2 regions of the Thioalkalivibrio sp. ALJ2 genome follow, and region 2 is predicted to be linked to the other one. Evidence: predicted binding sites of a transcription regulator. Region 2 holds the regulator's gene; the other holds the start of a gene.
The links. Region 2 encodes FNR, which switches genes on or off when oxygen is low (the NO sensors DNR and NnrR bind a similar motif). Its sites were predicted from a motif close to TTGATNTANATCAA; they were not measured.

Region 1 (3,404 bases), on a different contig from region 2:
GAGGCTTTGCCACAGGCCACTGGCGAGGGCGGGCAGGCGTGGCGAGCGGGGCTCCAGGGCAAAGGCCGGATGAGGGCGGCCCGGTGCATGCATGCGCAGGCCGAACGGCAGCGCCGCAAAGGCGCGCTCCGGGTCGGTGCCGACCGAGCGCAGTTGTTCCAGGGTGGCGTGACAGGCGCCGACCAGCACGTGCTGGCCGTTGTCCAGTTCGGCGCCATCGCGGTTCAGGCTGCGGGCGCGACCGCCGCCGGTGGCGGCGGCCTCGATCAGGTGGACCGCGATGCCGGCCCGGGCCAGGGTCAGCGCGGCGGTCAGACCGGCCCAGCCGGCGCCGAGCACGACGACCGGATGCGATGCGGGAACGGCAGCCATGGCGCGGGCGCGGTCAGCCCGCGCGGCGGTAGTCGCGCTTCAGTCGGCGCGCAGTGCGCCAGGCGATCCACAGCTTGCGGATCGGGGTCAGCCGCACGCGGTGCTCCAGCACGCGATAGCCATCGTCCTGGATCTCGTCGAGCAGGGTGCGATAGATCGCGGCCATGATCAGGCCCGGGCGCTGGGCGTAGCGGTCCTCGGCGGGCAGGTGCTCCTCCGCGCGCTGGTAGTAGCGTCGGGCCCGTTCGGCCTGCTCGGCGAACAGGGCGCGGTGGCGGTCGTCTGTAACGTTAAGCTGGAATTCCTCGGGCTTTACGCCGTGCTTTTTCAGCTCGTCCAGCGGGATGTAGACCCGGCCGCGCATCGCGTCTTCGTGGACGTCGCGCAGGATGTTGGTCAGCTGCAGGGCCATCCCCAGGTCATGCGCGTATTTCAGCGTGCGCCGGTCCGAGAAGCCGAAGATATGGGCGGACAGGATCCCGACTACGCTGGCCGCGCGGTAGCAGTACAGCGACAGTGTGGTGAAGTCGGGATAGCTGTCGTAGTCGAGATCCATCTGCATGCCGTCGATAATCTCGTCGAAATACTCGCGGCTGAGATCGAACGGCGCCAGATGCGGTTGCAGGGCCTGGGTGATCGGGTGGCGCGGCTGATGGTCGAACAGACGCTCGATCTCCTCGCGCCACCACTGGAGCTTGGTGCGCGCCACGCTCTCCTCGCTGACCTCGTCGACGATGTCGTCCACCTCGCGGCAGAACGCGTACAGCGCGGTGATCGCACGGCGCCGGTCGGGCTCCAGGAACCGGAATGCGTAGTAGAAGCTGGAGCCGCTCTTCGCGGCCTTCTCCTCGCAATATTCGTCGGGGGACATACGCGCTCGGGATCGGGGTTCCGTCTTGGGACGGCAAGGCTAGCACAGCGGGGCCGGGATGCGGATGGCGACGCTGATCGAAGCCACGTTTGACATACATCAACCGTACCCGGCTGGAGGCCGCGTAGGGTGGGGGTGTCAGGGTGGCGCAAGGGCCCGCCCTCCCGTTGCGGAGAGTCGTATGGAACAACGTCTGGTATTCGATCCCGAGGTGCTGCGCCGCTATGACGTGAGCGGACCTCGTTATACGTCCTACCCAACGGCTCCGCAGTTCCATGAGGGGTTTGACGCGCAGGCCTATGCGCGGGTGGCGCGGGAGACGAATGCCGAAGGTGCAGCGCGCCCGTTGTCGCTCTACGTCCACGTGCCCTTCTGCGACACGGTGTGTTTCTACTGTGCCTGCAACAAGGTGATTACCGGCAATTATCGGCGCGCGACGAGCTATCTCGACTCGCTGGAGCAGGAGATCGCCCTGCAGGGCGGGCTGTTCGATCGCGATCGGCCGGTACGCCAGCTGCACTTCGGGGGCGGGACGCCGACGTATCTGTCCGACGAGGACCTGACCCGGGTCATGAAGGCCCTGGGCCGGCATTTCACGCTGGAGACCGGTCCGGAGCGGGAATTCTCGATCGAGATTGATCCGCGTGCCGTGCGCCCCGGCACCCTGCCGCTCCTGGCGTCGCTGGGCTTCAACCGCATCAGTGTCGGGGTGCAGGATGTCGATCCGGCCGTGCAGAAGGCCGTCAACCGCATCCAGCCGTTCGAGGTCACCGAGCAGGCGGTACGCCAGGCGCGCGAGCAAGGCTTTACCTCCACCAACCTGGACCTGATCTACGGGCTGCCCCTGCAGACGGTCGACACGTTCTCCGCGACACTGGACCGCGTGCTGGAACTGCGCCCGGAACGGCTGGCCGTGTACAACTACGCGCACCTGCCGGAGCTGTTCAAGACGCAGCGCCAGATCCGCGACGGCGACCTCCCGCCGGCCACGGAGCGGCTCGCGATCCTTGAGATGACCATCCAGCGACTGACCGACGCGGGGTATGTGTACATCGGCATGGATCACTTTGCGCTGCCCGATGACGAACTCGCGATCGCCCAGCGCGCGGGCACACTGCAGCGAAACTTCCAGGGCTACTCGACGCGCGCGGAGTACGACCTCGTGGCACTGGGGCCGACCGCCATTGGCAAGGTCGGGGACAGCTACAGCCAGAATCTGCGCGAGGTCGATGCCTATCAGGAACGGCTGGCATCCGGCCGGCTGCCCGTGTTCCGCGGCCTGGAGCTGAGCGCGGATGACCGCCTGCGGCGCGCCGTGATCAGCGAGTTGATGTGTCACTCGAGGGTCGACTTCGGCGGCATCGAGGCCGCATTCGGCATCGACTTCCGGGAGACCTTTGGCGATGCCCTGGACCGTCTGGCCGAGATGGAGGCCGACGGCCTCGTCACCATCGGCAGCGACTGCCTGGAGGTCCAGCCACGCGGCCGGCTCCTGCTCCGCAACATCGCCATGGCCTTCGACGCCTACCTGAACCGCGAAGCGCAGCGCCGCTACTCCAAGGTCGTCTAGCTAGTGTTACGCCTGCGGCGGCGGGGGCGGAGGCTGTGGGCGAGGATGATCCAGGCGTCGCGGGCGCGCAGGCGCGGGCGGGCGAAGACGTCGTCCTGCTGGCGCAGGCGCCAGAGTACGCGGGCGCCGCCGTTGATGATTGCGCGGATCTCCAGGCCCATGCGTCCGCGCAGCATGCCGCCGAGCGGTGCCCCGGCGCGCAGCAGGCGATCGGCGCGTGCGTACTGGAACTGCATCAGGTTGCGTAACTGAAAGGTCGTCTGGCCGCCCGTGATCATCTCCTCGCTGACGCCGTACTGTGCCATCTCGTTCTGCGGCAGGTAGATCCGGTTGTTCTCGGTGATGTCCTGGTGCAGATCCTGATAAAAGTTGATCAGTTGCAGGGCCGAGCAGACCGCGTCGGAGTAGCCAATCATCTCCTCGGTCGGGTTGCCGTCGAGGTACAGCATCAGCCGCCCGACCGGGTTGGCGGAGCGGCGGCAGTACTCCATGACCTCGCCAAAGGTCGCGTAGCGCTTCTGTTCCAGGTCCTGGATGAAGGCGTCGACCAGATCGACGAACGGGGCGGCGGGCAGGCTGAAACGCTGCCGC
Region 2 (3,404 bases):
GTTCTGGAACCGCCGATACCACTCGGCGAGCGTCTCCGCATAGTGCAGCCGCCAGAACTCGATATCGGTGGTATGCAGCGGGGTCGGCTCCAACGCCTCCATCACCTCGGACAGTGCCGGGGTATAACCGCCAGGGAAGATGTACTTGCTCAGCCAGGGGTTGGTGGTCCCCGGAGGCCCCTGGCGGCCAATCGTGTGCAGGACGGCCACGCCATCGTCCTTGAGCAGGTCGTTCACCCGCTGGAAGAACGTGCCGTAATTGGGCACGCCGACATGCTCAAACATGCCGACACTGACGATCCGGTCGTACTGGTCGTCGTGTTCGCGGTAGTCCTGATAGAAAAAGCGCACGCGATCGTCCAGCCCGCGGCGCTTCGCCTCGGCCTGGGCCACTCGCAGCTGCTCCCGGGACAGGGTGATTCCGTCCACCTGGACATCGGCGTTCTCGGCCAGGTGAAAGGCCAGCCCACCCCAGCCGCAGCCGATATCCAGCACCCGCTGACCGGGCTCCAGCACCAGCTTCTTGCGCAGCATCGCGCACTTGGCCTGCTGGGCCTCCTCCAGGGTCATGTCCGGGCGCTCGAAATAGGCACAGCTGTAGAACATGCCTTCGTCGAGAAAACGGCGGAACAGCCACTCGTCCACGTCGTAATGATGGGAGATGTTCTGGTAGCTGCGCGCGATACGGTTGCCCTGCTCGAGGACCGCGCGAAACATGCACACCAGCGGGTGCACACGACGCTGGAATCTGGGCGCGAAGTTGCGCATGGCCACATCCAGAAACACCCGGATGCCCTCGGGACCCGGCGACCAGAGCCCGTCCATATAGGTTTCGCCCAGCTGAAACCCGGGATCTCGCGCGATGCGCTTGAGGGCCGCCCGATCATGGACCTGCAGCGTGATCTCGGGTGCCCCCTGCCCGAAACGGCGCTCGCTCCCGTCCGGCTCGCGCAGGATCAGCGTGCCGTGGTGCATGTATTCGTTCAGCATCCGTTCGATCATTGCGTCCCTTCCCATGCGAATCGCCTGCTATATTAAACAGAGTCTAGATATCGCACTCGCTCCGCCGCAAGCCTCTGAATTGGCTGATCCCTGCCACTCCAAAAGGTTCCACACTCACAATACCGGAATTCCTCATACGGGCAACCTCTATACGGGGGCCTCACACACCTTCCCTCACGGGGGCCTCACACACCTTCCCTCACCGATGGCAAAACCGCTAACCTGAGCACATGACACTGCGCCCGACCCAAGCCTGCGAACACTGCACCCTGCGCCAGCTCTGTCTGCCGATGGGGCTGCCACAAAACGAACTCTGGCAACTCGACGAGATCGTGCAGCAACGCCGTCCGATCGAAAAGGGGGCCTTGCTGTTCGGCATGGGCGAGCGCTTCGACACCCTGTTTGCCGTACGCACCGGGGCGTTGAAGACCGTTCTGATCGGCGACGACGGTACCGAGCAAATCACCGGCTTCGCCCTCGCAGGCGATCTGCTGGGGCTGGATGCGATCCACTCCAGAAAACATCCGGTCAGCGCGGTCGCCCTCGAATCCACCAGTGTCTGCGCAGTCCCGTACACCCATGTGGACGACCTCGCCGGCAGGCTTCCGACATTCCGCCAGCACATGATGAACGTGATGAGCCAGGGGCTGGCTCAGGACGAAAGCCTGCATGCCCTGCTCGGGCAGCGCACGGCGGAGCAGCGCCTGGCCACATTCCTCGTCACCCTGTCGGAGCGGCATCGTGCACGGGGCCTGTCCACCGAGCGCTTCTACCTCCCGATGTCGCGCGCCGACATCGCGAACCACCTGGGGCTGACTCAGGAGACCATCAGCCGCCTGTTCACACAGCTGCGCAACCAGGGGGTAATCAACCTGCACACCCGGGATCTCGAGATCCTCGAGCCGACGACCCTGCGCAGCACCGCCGGCGTGACCTTTACGCCCGCCGCCAGTAGTGCCTGAGGCCGCCCGGCCACACGACTTCGACTGCTTCTGGGATTTCGCCCTGCGGATATGGGCCTGCGCCCCCGCACGGAAACGCCTGCTGAACTGGCAGGACGCCCATGAGGTCGATGCCATCCTCGCCCTGTTCGCCCTGTGGTACCCACGGCGAGTACACACACACGACTGGCAGGCGCTGATGCAGGCCGCCGCGCGCTGGCGCGAGCAAACCACCTCGCGCGTGCGCGCCCTGCGCCGCCGTCTCAAGCCCAACAGCCCCGATGAGCGACAACGCCAAGCCCTGTACGACGCCGTGAAAGGGCTGGAGCTGGCTTGCGAGCGCACGGCTGCGATGCGACTGTGTCAGCGCACGCAGGCGCTGGGCAATCCCGCTGCGACCCCCGATCTTGCGCGGCGTTTACACCTGCTGTTTCCCACCCTTCCCATGACCGAGATCCTGGACGGATTACCCGAACTTACACACGTCGGCTGCACATAGCAGAGGTTCGGGCTATCCTCCCGACACATTTTCTACAGGCAAGCGGCATGTCGGACGATCTGCGCAATCAGCTCCTGAAGGCCGGGCTGGTGGACGAAAAACAGGTGCGCAAGGCCAAGAGCCAGAAGCACAAGGCCCAGAAGACACAACCGAAAAAGAAAAAGGGCAAGCCCGCCGACGCCGAGGCTAGCGCCGCTGCGGCTCGTCAAGCCGAGCAGGCCCAACGCTCGCGGGAGAAGAACCAGGAACGGCAGGAAAAGGCCGAACGCCGCGCGCGCCGGGCGCAGATTCGCGAGCTGGTGAACCAGCACCTGGCCCCGATCCCCACTGGCGACGCCGCGATCGACTATCACTTCCAGTTCGACGGGCAGGTCCGCCACCTGCCGGTGACCGAGGACACCCGCAAGCGCCTGGTCGACGGCCGCGCGGCGCTGGCCGGCCTGGAGCTGCACCCGAGCAAGGGGTTCCGCGTAATCCCGCGCGATATAGCGGACAAGATCCGCGAGCGGGATGCCGAATGGCCGCTGGTTATCCCGGCCGAGGAAAGCGGCGGTTCCGAGCCCGATCCCGACGACCCGTACAAGGACTACGTCGTCCCCGACGACCTCATGTGGTAACGCCTCGCTCGGGGCTCACGCCTTGCCGGCATCGCCCCCGGCCTGGGCGGTGGGGAGTTCGGCGAAATGCTCGCGCGCACGGGCAACCAGCTGGGCCGGCAGCCCGTTCTTCTCGGCAATCGTAAGACCAAAGGACACACCCGGCTCGCCAATCAGCAGCCGGTAGGTCGGGGACAGCGTCTCGGCATCGAACTGCATCGAGGCGTTCACGATGCCCGCGTGCTGGGCGGCATAGTCCTTCAGGGGCGCCAGGTGGGTATTCACAATCCCGCGCGTGCCACGCGCACGCAACTCGTCCAGCATCGCCATCGCCAGTGCCGCGCCCTCGTCGGGGTCGGTGCCCGT

Region 1: hemN (oxygen-independent coproporphyrinogen III oxidase) is a predicted target of FNR. The motif match lies at 1,333-1,346, and genes of this name have one in related genera.

Annotation. Positions count from the first base shown of each region.
Region 1 is NZ_KB899561.1:26,144-29,547, forward strand. It holds gene hpnE (hydroxysqualene dehydroxylase HpnE) at 1-372, opposite strand, end outside; gene hpnD (presqualene diphosphate synthase HpnD) at 386-1,243, opposite strand; gene hemN (oxygen-independent coproporphyrinogen III oxidase) at 1,425-2,813, shown strand; gene hpnC (squalene synthase HpnC) at 2,810-3,404, opposite strand, start outside.
Region 2 is NZ_KB899554.1:1,035,294-1,038,697, reverse strand. It holds gene F468_RS0104910 (cyclopropane-fatty-acyl-phospholipid synthase family protein) at 1-1,002, opposite strand, end outside; gene fnr (fumarate/nitrate reduction transcriptional regulator Fnr) at 1,233-1,964, shown strand; gene F468_RS0104900 (TIGR02444 family protein) at 1,957-2,442, shown strand; gene F468_RS0104895 (DUF2058 domain-containing protein) at 2,490-3,059, shown strand; gene F468_RS0104890 (DNA mismatch repair protein MutS) at 3,075-3,404, opposite strand, start outside.